One region of the Burkholderia multivorans ATCC BAA-247 genome, then DNA from elsewhere that is predicted to be linked to it. Evidence: predicted binding sites of a transcription regulator. Region 1 holds the regulator's gene; the other holds the start of a gene.
The links. Region 1 encodes FliA, which starts transcription of late flagellar genes. Its sites were predicted from a motif close to CTAAAGTTTNNNNNNNNNNNGCCGNTA; they were not measured.
Positions count from the first base shown of each region.

Region 2: flgK (flagellar hook-associated protein FlgK) is a predicted target of FliA. The motif match lies at 2,909-2,935, and genes of this name have one in related genera.

Region 1 is NZ_CP009832.1:327,587-335,412, forward strand. It holds gene flhB (flagellar biosynthesis protein FlhB) at 1-646, shown strand, start outside; gene flhA (flagellar biosynthesis protein FlhA) at 643-2,745, shown strand; gene flhF (flagellar biosynthesis GTPase FlhF) at 2,742-4,520, shown strand; gene NP80_RS13950 (MinD/ParA family ATP-binding protein) at 4,513-5,337, shown strand; gene NP80_RS13955 (RNA polymerase sigma factor FliA) at 5,360-6,094, shown strand; S-adenosyl-L-homocysteine riboswitch at 6,388-6,502, shown strand; gene ahcY (adenosylhomocysteinase) at 6,534-7,826, shown strand, end outside.
Region 2 is NZ_CP009832.1:3,346,528-3,354,353, reverse strand. It holds gene NP80_RS28035 (flagellar basal body P-ring protein FlgI) at 1-872, shown strand, start outside; gene flgJ (flagellar assembly peptidoglycan hydrolase FlgJ) at 873-1,838, shown strand; gene NP80_RS28025 (flagellar brake protein) at 2,053-2,808, shown strand; gene flgK (flagellar hook-associated protein FlgK) at 2,992-4,971, shown strand; gene flgL (flagellar hook-associated protein FlgL) at 4,989-6,224, shown strand; gene NP80_RS28010 (solute carrier family 23 protein) at 6,582-7,826, shown strand, end outside.

The DNA.
Region 1 (7,826 bases):
CGCGCTGCATCTGGTCGCCGTGTGCTGCGGCACGACGGTGGCCGGGATGCTGGTCGTCGCCGCGCTCGACGTCCCGTATCAACTCTGGCAGTACAACAAGAAGCTGCGCATGACGAAGGAAGAAGTGAAGCGCGAACACCGCGAGAACGAAGGCGATCCGCACGTGAAGGGGCGGATTCGCCAGCAGCAGCGCGCGATCGCGCGTCGCCGGATGATGGCGGCCGTGCCCAAGGCGGACGTCGTCGTCACGAACCCGACGCACTTCGCGGTCGCGCTGCAGTACGCGGACGGCGAGATGCGCGCGCCGAAGGTCGTCGCGAAGGGCGTGAACCTCGTCGCCGCGCGCATCCGCGAGCTCGCGGCCGAGCACAACGTGCCGCTGCTCGAAGCGCCGCCGCTCGCGCGGGCGCTCTATCACAACGTCGAACTCGAACGCGAGATTCCGGGCGCGCTGTATTCGGCCGTCGCCGAAGTGCTCGCGTGGGTCTATCAGCTCAAGCGCTTCCGCGCCGAAGGCGGCGCGTTCCCGGCCGCGCCCGTCGATCTCGACGTGCCGGCCGAGCTCGACAAGGGCGCGACGGTGTCCGCCGACGACGCGCGCGACGAGGCCGAAGACGCGCTCGGCACGCACGGAGGCGCCGCATGAGCACGCCGACCACGGGGCTCTTCGCGAAGCGCGCGAACCTGCTTGCCGGCACCAACCTGCGCGCGCTGGCCGGGCCGATCCTGATCTGCATGATCCTCGGGATGATGATCCTGCCGCTGCCGCCGCTGCTGCTGGATCTGCTGTTCACGTTCAACATCGCGCTGTCGGTGATGGTGCTGCTCGTCAGCATGTACACGATGAAGCCGCTCGACTTCGCGGCATTCCCGAGCGTGCTGCTGTTCTCGACACTGCTGCGGCTGTCGCTGAACGTCGCGTCGACGCGCGTCGTGCTGCTCGAAGGCCACACGGGCCCGGACGCGGCCGGCCAGGTGATCGAGGCTTTCGGCCACTTCCTCGTCGGCGGCAATTTCGCGGTCGGCATCGTCGTGTTCGTGATTCTGATGATCATCAACTTCATGGTGATCACGAAGGGCGCGGGGCGCATCGCCGAAGTGTCCGCGCGCTTCACGCTCGACGCGATGCCCGGCAAGCAGATGGCGATCGACGCCGATCTGAACGCGGGCCTCATCAACGAGGAGCAGGCGCGCAAGCGCCGCCAGGCCGTCGCGCAGGAGGCCGAGTTCTACGGCTCGATGGACGGCGCGTCGAAGTTCGTGCGCGGCGATGCGATCGCCGGCCTGATCATCATGGCGATCAACGTGATCGGCGGCCTGATCGTCGGGATGATCCAGCACGACATGAGCTTCGCGGCCGCGGGCAAGAACTACACGCTGCTGACGATCGGCGACGGCCTCGTCGCGCAGATTCCGTCGCTCGTGATCTCGACCGCGGCCGGCGTGATCGTGTCGCGCGTCGCGACCGACGAGGACATCGGCACGCAGATCACCGGCCAGCTGTTCACGAACCCGCGCGTGCTGACGATCACCGGCGCGATCATCGTGCTGATGGGGCTGATCCCCGGCATGCCGCACTTCGCGTTTCTCGCGCTCGGCGCCGGCGCGATCTGGCTTGCGCGCACGCAGACGAAGCGCGCGGCCGCACGCAAGGCGGCCGGCGACGTGACCGAGATCGCACCGCCCGCCGCGCTGCCGTCCGACAGCCACGAAGCGACGTGGGACGACGTGCAGCTGATCGATCCGCTCGGCCTCGAAGTCGGCTATCGGCTGATTCCGCTCGTCGATCGCAACAGCGACGGCGAGCTGCTCAAGCGGATCAAGAGCATCCGCAAGAAATTCGCGCAGGAAATCGGCTTCCTGCCGCCGGTGATCCATATCCGCGACAACCTCGAACTGCGTCCGAACGCGTACCGGATCGCGCTGAAGGGCGTCGAGATCGGCACGGGCGAAGTGTTTCCGGGCCAGTGGCTCGCGATCAATCCGGGGCAGGTGACGGCCGCGCTGCCGGGCGCCGCGACGCAGGATCCGGCGTTCGGGCTGCCCGCCGTGTGGATCGACGTCGCGATGCGCGAGCAGGCGCAGGTGTACGGCTACACGGTCGTCGATGCGAGCACCGTGGTCGCGACGCACCTGAACCATCTGGTCGTCCAGCACGCGGCCGAGCTGCTCGGCCGGCAGGAAGTGCAGGCGCTCGTCGAGCGCACCGGCAAGGACGCGCCGTCGCTCGTCGAGGATCTGGTGCCGAAGACGGTCTCGCTGACGACGCTGCAAAAGGTGCTGCAGAACCTGCTCGACGAAGGCGTGCCGATCCGCGACATGCGCACGATCCTCGAGGCCGTGTCCGAGCATGCGGGCCGCGGCGACGCATACGAGATCACGGCCGCCGTGCGCCTCGCGCTCGGCCGCGCGATCACGCAGCAGTGGTATCCGGGCACGGGCGACATGCAGGTGATGGGGCTCGACGCGAATCTCGAGCGCGTGCTGTCGCAGGCGCTCGCGACCGGCGCGAATCCGGGCCTCGAGCCCGGCCTCGCGAACACGCTTCTGACCGGCACGCAACAGGCGATGCTGCGTCAACAGAATCTCGGGCTGCCGCCCGTGCTGCTCGTGCAGCACGCGTTGCGCGCGATGCTTGCGCGCTTCCTGCGCCGCAGCCTGCCGCAATTGAAAGTGCTGTCGTATGCGGAAGTGCCGGATACACGCACGATCAAGGTTGTTAACGTCATCGGGGGTTCCGCTTGAACATTCGCAAATTCACCGGCGCGACGAGCCGCGACGCGCTTCGTCTGGTGCGCGAGGCGCTGGGCGCCGACGCCGTCGTGCTGTCGAACCGCGCGCTCGATGACGGCAGCGTCGAAATCGTCGCACTCGCCGACGCCGAACTGGCCGCGGTCGCACCGTCGGCCGCCGCTGCCGTGCGAGCGCGCCTGCCGGAATCGGCGCTGCCCGCCGCCGTGCCCGCGGCCGCCGTGCCCGGTATCGTCGCGCGGCCCGCCGCGCCCGCACGCGCGGTCGCGAATCCGTATGCGACGGACGAACACGGGCTGCCGGACGTGTTCTCGTCGGTGTTCGGCGCGAGCGCCGATACGACGCAGGCGGCCGCCGGCCCTGCCGCGCCGGCCGCGGACGAGCCGGGCGCGGTGCGCGCGAATGCCGCTGCGCCGGCGCCGGCACATGCGGCGGCGCCCGCCGCGAGCGGCGAACCGGCCGCATGGCTCGTCGAGCACGCGAAACGCCTGACGCAGCAGCGCGATGCGCTGCGCGCCCGTACGCAAACCGCGCCCGCCGCGTCGGCCGGCGCCGCACACGCGCCGCAGGACGCAGCGCCCGCGGCGTCGCCCGACTGGATGCGCGATGTCGCACGCGAGGCGGAACGGCGCGCGCCGGCCGCCGCGCGCACGACCGACGCGGCTGCCGCGAAAGCGGCCGACCGCGCGCGGCTGTCCGCCGATACGGCGGCTGCCGTCGCCGACGCGGTGAAGTCCGGCGTCGAGCGCATCGTCAACGACACGGTGATGCACGAGCTCGGCGCGCTGCGCGGGATGATGGAAGCGCAGTTCGACAACCTGATGTGGCACGACCGTCAACGCCGCAGCCCGGTGCACGGCGCACTGTCGAAGCATCTGTTCGCCGCCGGTTTTTCCGCGCAGCTCGTGCGGATGCTCGTCGATCGTCTACCGGCCGGCGACGGTGCGCAGACGTTCGACGCGGCGCTCGAATGGGCGCAGTCGGTGCTCGCCGCGAACCTGCCGGTGCTCGGCAGCGAGGACGCACTGATGGAGCGCGGCGGCGTATTCGCGCTGATGGGGCCGACCGGCGTCGGCAAGACGACCACGACCGCGAAGCTCGCCGCACGCTGCGTGATGCGCTTCGGCGCGAGCAAGGTCGCGCTGCTGACGACCGACAGCTACCGGATCGGCGGCCACGAGCAGCTGCGCATCTTCGGCAAGATCCTCGGCGTGCCGGTCCACGCCGTGAAGGACGCCGGCGATCTGTCGCTCGCGCTGTCCGAGCTGCGCAACAAGCACATCGTGCTGATCGACACGATCGGGATGAGCCAGCGCGACCGCGCGGTGTCCGACCAGATCGCGATGCTGCACGGCGCGAGCACGCCGGTGCAGCGGCTGCTGCTGCTCAACGCGACGAGCCACGGCGACACGCTCAACGAAGTCGTGCAGGCGTATCGCAGCGCCGGCGACCGCGCCGATCTCGCGGGGCCCGACCTGGCCGGGCCTGACCTGGCCGGCTGCATTCTGACGAAGCTCGACGAGGCGACGCATCTCGGCGGCGCGCTCGACACCGTGATCCGCTACAAGCTGCCCGTGCACTACGTGTCGACCGGCCAGAAGGTGCCGGAAAACCTGTACGTCGCGACCACGCGCTTCCTGCTGAAGAGCGCGTTCTGCGTGCCGCGCGACGGCTCGCCGTTCGTCCCGCAGGACGACGACATGCCGCTGCTGCTGTCCGCGCTGACCGCCCGCGCGGCCGCCGATCTGCACGAGGTGCGATTTGGATAAACGAACGATCGACCAGGCCGAAGGACTGCGGCGCCTGCTGGCCGGGCGCGGTTCGCGCATCGTCGCGGTGACGGGCGGGCCGACCGGCGTCGGCTGCACGTCGACCGTCGTGAACGTCGCTGCCGCGCTCGCGGCGCTCGGCAAGGACGTGCTCGTCGTCGACGAGCGCGCGGACGTGCATTCGGCCGCCGCGACGCTCGCCGGCGCATGGCTGCGCGACGGCGAGCGCACGCGCGTCGCCGCCGGTTTCTGGCTGTGCGCGAGCGCGCAGGCCGCGCGAGCGGGCTACGGCGATGCGCAGCTGAGCGACTTCGTCGACGGCCCGGCCGACATCGTGCTGATCGACGCGCAGCGCGGCGCCGACGGCACGCTGTCGACGCTCGCGCGCGAAGCGCACGACGTGCTGATCGTCACGCGCGTGGCCGCGCACGCGATCACCGAAGCGTACGCGTGCATGAAGCGGCTGCATTTCGCGCACGCGACCGCGCAGTTCCGCGTGCTCGTGAACCACGTCGGCAGCCATGCCGATGCGAAGACCGCGCTCGACAATCTCGCGGGCGTCGCGAGCCGCTATCTGACCGTGTCGATCGCCGATGCCGGCTGCGTGAGCGCCGATCCGCTCGTCGAGCACGCGCGTGCACTGACGCGCTCCGCGGTCGACGCGTTTCCGTCGTCGCCCGCGGCGCGCGACTACCGAAAGATCGCGGCCGACCTGCTGTACTGGCCGATGCGCCCGCGTGCGGGCACAGGTTCCGCGCGCGAGCTGCGCGCGGGCGGGCAGCCGTCGTACCGGACGGGCGCGGCGCACGCCGCATGAGCGCCACCGGAAGGAGAGAGCCATGATGTACAACGCTCAGGGAAAGATCTCGCAGGCCGACGTGCTCGCGCAGTACGCGCCGCTCGTGCGTCGTCTCGGGCTGCAGCTCGTCGCGAAGATGCCGGCGAGCGTCGATCTCGACGACCTGATCCAGGCCGGCATGATCGGGTTGATGGATGCGGCCGGCCGCTACAAGGAAGATCAGGGCGCGCAGTTCGAGACCTACGCGACGCAGCGGATCCGCGGCGCGATGCTCGACGAGCTGCGCAGCAACGACTGGCTGCCGCGCAGCCTGCGCAAGACCTCGCGCGAGGTCGAACTCGCGGTGCACCAGGTCGAGCAGCGGCTCGGCCGCGCCGCGAGCGAGGCCGAGATCGCGCAGCACCTGAACATGCCGCTCGACGAATACCAGGCGATGCTGCAGGACCTGCACGGCAGCCAGCTCATCTACTACGAGGATTTCGACCGTGCGGCCGACGACGAGCCGTTCCTCGACCGCTATCGCGTCGATCACGCCGATCCGTTGTCGGCGCTGCTCGACGAGCATCTGCGCGGCGCGCTCGTCGAGGCGATCGAGCGGCTGCCCGAGCGCGAGAAGCTGCTGATGTCGCTCTACTACGAGCGCGGACTGAATCTGCGCGAGATCGGCGCCGTGCTCGAGGTCAGCGAATCGCGCGTGTGCCAGCTGCATAGCCAGGCGGTCGCGCGATTGCGCGCGCGGCTGCGCGAGCAGGCGTGGGTCGGCGCGGAAAGCTGAAGCGCGCGCGGCCGGCGGCGCATCGCGCCGTTCGCCCGGCCGTTCCTCGATCGGACGCGGCCTGCTCAACTGCAGCATGGTGAGATTGCGCGCGTCGAGAATCGGTGCGACCGCGTCGGCAGCACGAGTCTCCCGATCGATCGGCCAGCCGATCGCGCGTGCGAGCATCGCGACCCAGAGCGCCCGCGCGCATCTCGATAAAGGGGCGCGCTTCGCTCTGCGCGCCCGTCGCGACGGCGATCGACGCGGCCGACGCAAGAAATTTCCGTCGCGATTTGCTACAATCGCAGCCGTTTTCCGAGGAGCGTTGCGACGGACCTTCTGCGTCCGCCAGGCTCGGAAGGCTTCACCAGGCAGCCGTGCGGCGACATTCGCGCCGGCCCGCCTCCTGAACGGCGCTCACGTCATCAATTTCTAGAACTTTTTTAGAAAGGAGGGCGTGATGAGCGCCGTTATCGATTCGAAAGCTTCCCAGGATTACGTCGTCGCCGACATGGCACTTGCCGGCTGGGGCCGCAAGGAGCTGAACATCGCCGAGACCGAAATGCCGGGCCTCGTGCAGATCCGCGACGAATACAAGGCGCAGCAGCCGCTGAAGGGCGCGCGCATCGCCGGCTCGCTGCACATGACGATCCAGACCGGCGTGCTGATCGAGACGCTGAAGGCGCTCGGCGCCGACGTGCGCTGGGCATCGTGCAACATCTTCTCGACGCAGGACCACGCGGCCGCCGCGATCGTCGAGGCCGGCACGCCGGTGTTCGCGTTCAAGGGCGAATCGCTCGACGAATACTGGGAGTTCTCGCACCGTATCTTCGAATGGCCGAACGGCGAATTCGCGAACATGATCCTCGACGACGGCGGCGATGCGACGCTGCTGCTGATCCTCGGCGCGAAGGCCGAGAAGGATCGCTCGGTGATCGCGAAGCCGACCAACGAGGAAGAAGTCGCGCTGTACAAGTCGATCGCGCGCCACCTCGACATCGACGCGAACTGGTACTCGAAGCGCCTCGCGCACATCAAGGGCGTGACCGAAGAAACGACGACCGGCGTGCACCGCCTGTACCAGATGGAAAAGGACGGCCGCCTGCCGTTCCCGGCGTTCAACGTGAACGATTCGGTCACGAAGTCGAAGTTCGACAACCTGTACGGCTGCCGCGAGTCGCTCGTCGACGGCATCAAGCGTGCGACCGACGTGATGATCGCGGGCAAGGTCGCGGTCGTCGCCGGCTACGGCGACGTGGGCAAGGGCTGCGCGCAGTCGCTGCGCGGCCTTGGCGCGACCGTGTGGGTTACCGAAATCGATCCGATCTGCGCGCTGCAGGCGGCGATGGAAGGCTACCGCGTCGTGACGATGGAATACGCGGCCGACAAGGCCGACATCTTCGTGACCGCGACCGGCAACTATCACGTGATCACGCACGATCACATGAAGGCGATGCGTCACAACGCGATCGTCTGCAACATCGGCCACTTCGATTCGGAAATCGACGTCGCGTCGACGCGCCAGTACCAGTGGGAAAACATCAAGCCGCAGGTCGACCACATCATCTTCCCGGACGGCAAGCGCATCATCCTGCTGGCCGAAGGCCGCCTCGTGAACCTCGGCTGCGCGACCGGCCACCCGTCGTTCGTGATGTCGAACTCGTTCGCGAACCAGACGCTCGCGCAGATCGAACTGTTCACGCGCGGCGACCAGTACGAGAACAAGGTCTACGTGCTGCCGAAGCATCTC
Region 2 (7,826 bases), 410 kb from region 1:
TGAACAACATGCAACTGAAGAACGTCGCGGCCGTGATGGTGACCGCGACGCTGCCGCCGTTCGCGCGGCCGGGCGAGGCGCTCGACGTGACCGTGTCGTCGCTCGGCAACGCGAAGAGCCTGCGCGGCGGCACGCTGCTGCTCACGCCGCTGAAGGGCGCGGACGGGCAGGTGTACGCGCTCGCGCAGGGCAACATGGCGGTCGGCGGCGCCGGCGCGAGCGCGAACGGCAGCCGTGTGCAGGTGAACCAGCTCGCGGCCGGACGCATCGTCGGCGGTGCGATCGTCGAGCGCTCGGTGCCGAACGCGCTCGCGCAGATGAACGGGATGCTGCAGCTGCAGCTCAACGACATGGACTACGGCACCGCGCAGCGCATCGTCGCGGCCGTCAATTCGAGCTTCGGTCCGGGCGTCGCGACCGCGCTCGACGGGCGGACGATCCAGCTCGCCGCGCCGGCCGATCCCGCGCAGCAGGTCGCGTTCATGGCGCGGCTGCAGAACCTCGACGTGAGCCCCGACAAGGCGGCCGCGAAGGTGATCCTGAACGCGCGCACGGGCTCGATCGTGATGAACCAGATGGTCACGCTGCAAAGCTGCGCGGTCGCGCACGGCAACCTGTCGGTGGTCGTCAACACGCAGCCGGTCGTGTCGCAGCCGGGGCCGTTCTCGAACGGGCAGACGGTCGTCGCGCAGCAGTCGCAGATCCAGCTCAAGCAGGACAACGGCGCGCTGAAGATGGTGACGGCCGGCGCGAATCTCGCGGACGTCGTGAAGGCGCTGAACACGCTCGGCGCGACGCCGGCCGACCTGATGTCGATCCTGCAGGCGATGAAGGCGGCCGGTGCGCTGCGCGCGGACCTGGAGATCATCTAAATGGCGAATTTCCCCGGTACCACCGACCTCACGCAGCGCTTCGCGCTCGACGTGCAGGGCTTCGACGCGCTGCGCGCGCAGGCGAAGCAGTCGCCGCAGGGCGGCGCGAAGGCGGTCGCAGGCCAGTTCGACGCGATGTTCACGCAGATGATGCTGAAGAGCATGCGCGATGCGACGCCCGAAGGCGGGCTGTTCGACTCGCATACGTCGAAGATGTACACGTCGATGCTCGACCAGCAGCTCGCGCAGCAGATGTCGTCGCGCGGGATCGGCGTCGCCGACGCGCTGATGAAGCAGCTGATGCGCAACGCCGGGCAGGGCGCGGGCGCCGGCGCGGCGGGCGATCTCGGCGCCGGCCTCGGCGCGGTCGGCAACGAAGGCAGCCTCGCCGCGATGAGCGCGATGGCGAACGCCTATGCGAACGCGGCGGCGAACAACGGCGGCCTGTCGCGCGCGCGCGGCTATTCGGCCGGCAGCGCGCTGACGCCGCCGCTGAAGGGCGCGACCGGTGCGCCGGACGCGGACGCGTTCGTCGACCGCCTCGCCGGCCCCGCAGAGGCGGCGAGCGCGGCGACCGGCATTCCGGCGCGCTTCATCGTCGGCCAGGCGGCGCTCGAATCGGGCTGGGGCAAGCGCGAGATCCGCGCGGCCGACGGCTCGACCAGCTACAACGTGTTCGGCATCAAGGCGACGCGCGGCTGGACCGGCCGCACGGTATCGGCGCTGACGACCGAATACGTGAACGGCACGCCGCGGCGCGTCGTCGCGAAGTTCCGCGCGTACGACTCGTACGAGCACGCGATGACCGACTACGCGAACCTGCTGAAGAACAATCCGCGTTATGCGGGCGTGCTGAGCGCGAGCCGCAGCGTCGAGGGCTTTGCGCAGGGGATGCAGAAGGCCGGCTATGCGACGGACCCGAACTACGCGAAAAAGCTGATTTCGATCATGCAGCAGATCGGCTGACGAATCGCTGACGCTTTGGCCTCCGACGAACCGCGCCCGGCACCCCGCCGCGCGCGGTTTCAACGTTTGCGCAAAAAAATTCGGCAAATCGATCTAAACTTTCGGTCAGCACTGCCGCTAAGTGTGAGAGACCTGCGTCCGGGCCCCGTATTCTGGCCCGGTTTTATCGCGCACCGGTTACGCGTGCGCCCATGACAAGAAAGACCGGCTAGCCATGAATATCGAAACGTCGACGGACCCGAGCCTGGACTCGGGCCACTCCGGCCCCGACTACGCCCGCCGCAATCCGCTGGAAATCGGCGTCCAGTTGCGCAATCTCGTGAACCGCGGCGATTTCCTGACCGTCGAGTATCCGGGCGGCCAGCTCGTCACGCGCCTGCTGGAAGTCGATGTCGGCGCACGCACGTTCACGTTCGACTGGGGCGCGCTGTCCGAACAGAACGCGAGCATTCTCGGCGCGGCGCATTGCGCGTTCTCGGCCGCGCCCGAAGGCGTGCGCGTCGAATTCACGACCGGCACGCCGCGCGAGACGCGCTACGAGGGGCTGCCGGCGTTCGTCGCCGATTTCCCCGACGTGCTCGTGTGCATCCAGCGCCGCGAGTATTTCCGTGTGGACGCGCCGGTCGTCGATCCGTTCCTGTGCCGCGGCGCGCTGCCGGACGGCGAGCGCTTCCAGTTCGAGGTGCACAACCTGTCGCTCGGCGGCGTCGGGCTGCGCACGGCCGACGAACGCGTCGAGGCGCTCGCGCTCGGCACGGTGCTGCCGGACGTCGAGCTCGAGCTCACCGGGCACGGCAAGCTGTCGCTCGACCTGCAGCTCGTGTCGCAGCGCGCGACGCAACTGCCGAACGGCGCGCGCCGCTATCAGCTCGGCTTTCGCTTCCTGTCGCTGCCGGGCAGCGCCGAAAACACGCTGCAGCGGCTGATCACGCAGCTCGAGATGAAGCGCCGCTCGCTCGCGCGCGCGTGACGCGGGGAGCCGCGCGACGGCGCGCGGCAGGCTCGCCGGTGTCGCGTCGGGCAGCGCCGGCGGCCGATGCGCGACATGCGCGTCGGGCGGCCATTTTTCTCTCAATTTTTTCGATCCGCGGCCGTTATACCGGGAGTCACGCAACCCGGCGGCCGCAGCGCGGCCGGCTCATCAGGATCGCGCATGTCCAACACACTCATGAACCTCGGCGTCAGCGGCCTCAACGCCGCGCTCTGGGGCCTCACGACGACCGGTCAGAACATCAGCAACGCCGCGACGCCCGGCTATTCGGTGGAGCGGCCCGTCTACGCGGAAGCGAGCGGCCAGTACACGAGCAGCGGTTATCTGCCGCAGGGCGTGAACACCGTTACCGTGCAGCGACAGTACAGCCAGTACCTGAGCGACCAGCTGAACACCGCGCAGACGCAAAGCGGCGCGCTGTCGACCTGGTATTCGCTCGTCGCGCAGCTGAACAACTACATCGGCAGCCCGACCGCCGGCATTTCGACCGCGATCACGAACTACTTCACGGGGCTGCAGAACGTCGCGAACAACGCGGCCGACCCGACGGTGCGGCAGACGGCGATGAGCAACGCGCAGACGCTCGCCGACCAGATCACGGCCGCCGGCCAGCAGTACGACGCACTGCGCCAGAGCGTGAACACGCAGCTCACGAGCGCCGTGTCGCAGATCAACACCTACACCGCGCAGATCGCGCAGCTGAACCAGCAGATCGCCGCCGCGAGCAGCCAGGGGCAGCCGCCGAACCAGCTGATGGACCAGCGCGACCTCGCGGTGTCGAACCTGTCGAGCCTCGCGGGCGTGCAGGTCGTGCGCAACAGCGACGGCTACAGCGTCTTCCTCGCGGGCGGCCAGCCGCTCGTCGTCGCGGACAAGAGCTATCAGCTCGCGACCGTCACGTCGCCGTCCGACCCGAGCGAGCTGACCGTCGTGTCGCAGGGCATCGCCGGCGCGAATCCGCCGGGCCCGAACCAGTACCTGCCCGACACGTCGCTGTCCGGCGGCACGCTCGGCGGCCTGCTCGCGTTCCGCAGCCAGACGCTCGATCCGGCGCAGGCGAAGCTCGGCGCGATCGCGGCCAGCTTCGCCGCGCAGGTCAACGCGCAGAACGCGCTCGGCATCGATCTGTCGGGCAACGTCGGCAGCAACTTGTTCGCGGTCGGCGCGCCGACCGTCTATGCCGACACGCGCAACCAGGGCGACGCGACGCTGTCGGTGTCGTTTTCGAACGCGTCGCAGCCGACCACCGGCGACTACACGCTGTCGTTCGACGGCACGCAATATACGCTGACCGACCGCGCGACCGGCTCGGTGGTCGGCACGTCGAACACGATGCCCGGCTCGATCGGCGGGCTCGACTTCTCGGTGTCGTCCGGCACGATGCAGGCCGGCGACCAGTTCACCGTGCTGCCGACGCGCGGCGCACTCGACGGCTTCAAGCTCGCGACCTCGAACGGCTCCGCGATCGCTGCCGCGTCGCCGGTCGTCACGTGGGCCGCGTCGACCAACGCGGGCACCGCGACCATCACGCAGGGGCCGGTGGGCGCCGGCTATCAGGTGCCGGCCACGACGCTGACCTACGACGCGGCGACGAAGTCGCTGTCGGGCTTCCCGGCCGGCACGACGGTGACGATCGCCGGCACGCCGCCGCAGACGGTGACGATCGCGAGCTCGACGACGCCCGTGCCGTACGACCCGGCCGCCGGCGCGACGCTGACGATGTCGGGCACCGCACCGGGCGCGCTGAACGGCGTGACGGTGTCGCTGTCCGGCGCGCCGGCCGACGGTGATACGTTCACGATCGGTCCGTACGCGGGCGGCACGAACGACGGCACCAACGCGCTCGCGCTCTCGAAGCTCGTCACCGCGAAGTCGTTCGGCAACGGCACGGTCACGCTGACCGGTGCGTACGCGAGCTACGTGAACGACATCGGCAACGCGGCGAGCCAGCTCAAGTCGTCGAGCGCCGCGCAGACGGCGCTCGTCGGCCAGATCACGTCCGCGCAGCAGTCGGTGTCGGGCGTGAACCAGAACGAGGAAGCGGCGAACCTGATGCAGTACCAGCAGCTCTACCAGGCGAACGCGAAGGTGATCCAGACGGCGGCGACGCTGTTCCAGACCGTGCTCGGCCTGTTCAACTGATTCCGGGGATCGAAGCGATGCGGATTTCCACAGCCCAGTTCTACCAGCTGAACGTCGCGCAGATGAGCGACCAGCAGGCGCAGCTCGCGCAGCTGTATCAGCAGATTTCGAGCGGCGTGAGCCTGTCGACGGCCGCCGACAACCCGCTCGGCGCGGCGCAGGCCGTGCAGCTGTCGATGACCTCGGCGACGCTGTCGCAGTACGCGACGAACCAGAACGTCGCGCTGTCGTCGCTGCAGAAGGAGGATCAGGCGCTTACGAGCGTGAACAGCCTGCTCAACAGCATCCATTCGATCGTGATCCGGGCCGGCGACGGCGCGCTGTCGGACAGCGACCGGTCGGCGCTCGCGACGCAGCTGCAGGGCTATCGCGACCAGCTGCTGACGCTCGCGAACTCGACCGACGGCGCCGGCAACTACCTGTTCGCGGGCTACCAGTCGACGACGGCGCCGTTCGCGAACGGCACGGGCGGCGGCGTGGTCTACAGCGGCGACCGCGGCGCGCGGCAGGTGCAGATCGCCGACACGCGCACGATCGCGCAAGGCGACGACGGCGCGAGCGTGTTCCTGTCGGTGCCGATGCTCGGCAGCCAGCCGGTGCCGGCCGCCGGCGCGGCGAATCAGGGCACGGCGACGATCGGCGCGGTGACGATCACCGATCCGTCGGCCGCGACGAACACGCACACGTTCACGATCACGTTCGGCGGCACGTCGGCCGCACCGACCTACACGGTGACCGACGAGACGGCCGCGCCGCCGACGACCACGGCGCCGCAACCGTATGCCGACGGCACGGCGATCGCGCTCGGCAACGGCCTGTCGGTGCCGGTGTCGGGCACGCCGTCGCCGAACGACACGTTCTCGGTCACGCCCGCGCCGCAGGCCGGCACCGACGTGTTCGCGACGCTCGACACGATGATCGCGGCGCTGAAGGTGCCGATCGGCAGCGACACGGTCGCGGCCGCGAAGCTCGCGAACGCGATGACGACCGGCACGACGAAGCTCGACAACACGATGACGAACATCCTCACCGTGCAGGCGTCGGTCGGCGGCCGCGAGCAGGAAATCCAGGCGATGCAGGCCGTGAACCAGACGAATACGCTGCAGGTGACCAGCAACCTCGCCGATCTGACGAGCACCAACATGGTGTCGACGATCAGCCAGTTCCTGCAGATGCAGAACGCGCTGACGGGCGCGCAGAAGGCGTACGCGCAGCTGCAGAACCTGTCGCTGTTCCAGTACATCAACCCGTGACGGACCGCGCGCGTTGCGCGATGTGAGCGCCCGCTTACGTCGCGCGACGCGGCAGCGGGCCGCGGGCGCGATCGGCGTGCGCATAAAAAAGCCGCCCGGCGCAACGCGCGGGCGGCGAGAGGGAGCCACTCACAACCCGCTGCGCCCTGGTATCGCAGCGGTCCGCGTACTGTAGGGCAGCGCGCCGCGCGCTGGGAAGCGGACAGGTTCGAAATTGCGCGGCCGTCGGTTCGTACTGCCGCCCGCCGTCAAGCGCGCGGGCCGCGCTTGCCAGCCCCATTTCCGCTCCGTAAACTCGCGCGAGTTTCCAGACCGGCGCACCGTCGCAGCCGGCGACCGACAGGAGCCCTTTTTCCCATGTCCGATTCCTACTTCCCGCGCTGGCGGGTGCAGTCGACCGGCGCGTCCGCGCGCGTGGTCGGCCCCGACGAGCGCCTGCCGTGGCCGCAGATGGTCGCGATGGGCGTGCAGCACGTCGTCGCGATGTTCGGCTCGACCGTGCTCGCGCCGCTGCTGATGGGCTTCGATCCGAACCTGTGCATCTTCATGTCGGGCATCGGCACGCTGCTGTTCTTCGTGCTGGTCGGCGGCCGCGTGCCGAGCTATCTCGGCTCGAGCTTCGCGTTCATCGGCCTCGTGATCGCGGTGACGGGCTACGGCGGCAGCGGCCCGAACCCGAACATCCCCGTCGCGCTCGGCGGGATCGTCGCGTGCGGCGTCGTGTACGTCGCGCTCGGCGCGCTCGTGTCGGCGATCGGCACGCGCTGGATCGAGACGCTGATGCCGCCCGTGGTGACCGGCGCGGTGGTCGCGGTGATCGGGCTGAACCTTGCGCCGATCGCGGTCAAGGGCGTGTCGGCGTCGAACTTCGATTCGACGATGGCGCTCGTCACCGTGCTCTGCGTCGGCGGCGTCGCGGTGTTCGCGCGCGGCATGATGCAGCGGCTGCTGATCCTGGTCGGTCTCGTGATCGCGTACGCGATCTATGCGGTCGCGACGAACGGCATGGGGCTCGGCAAGCCGATCGACTTCTCGATCGTGTCGCACGCCGCGTGGTTCGGGATGCCGGCCTTCACCGCGCCGGTGTTCGATCCGCACGCGATGCTGATGCTCGCGCCCGTCGCGGTGATCCTCGTCGCCGAGAACCTCGGCCACATCAAGGCCGTCAGCGCGATGACGGGGCAGAACCTCGACCGCTACGTCGGCCGCGCGTTCATCGGCGACGGGCTCGCGACGATCGTGTCGGGCAGCGTCGGGGGCACCGGCGTGACGACCTATTCGGAGAACATCGGCGTGATGGCCGTCACGCGCATCTACTCGACGCTCGTGTTCGCAGTCGCCGCGGTGATCGCGATCGTGCTCGGCTTCTCGCCGAAGTTCGGCGCGGTGATCCAGACCATTCCGGGCGCGGTGCTCGGCGGCGTGTCGATCGTCGTGTTCGGGCTGATCGCCGTGACGGGCGCGCGGATCTGGGTCGTCAACAAGGTCGATTTCTCGGACAACCGCAACCTGATCGTCGCGGCCGTCACGCTCGTGCTCGGCGCCGGCGACTTCTCGCTGAAGATCGGCGGCTTCGGGCTCGGCGGCATCGGTACCGCGACG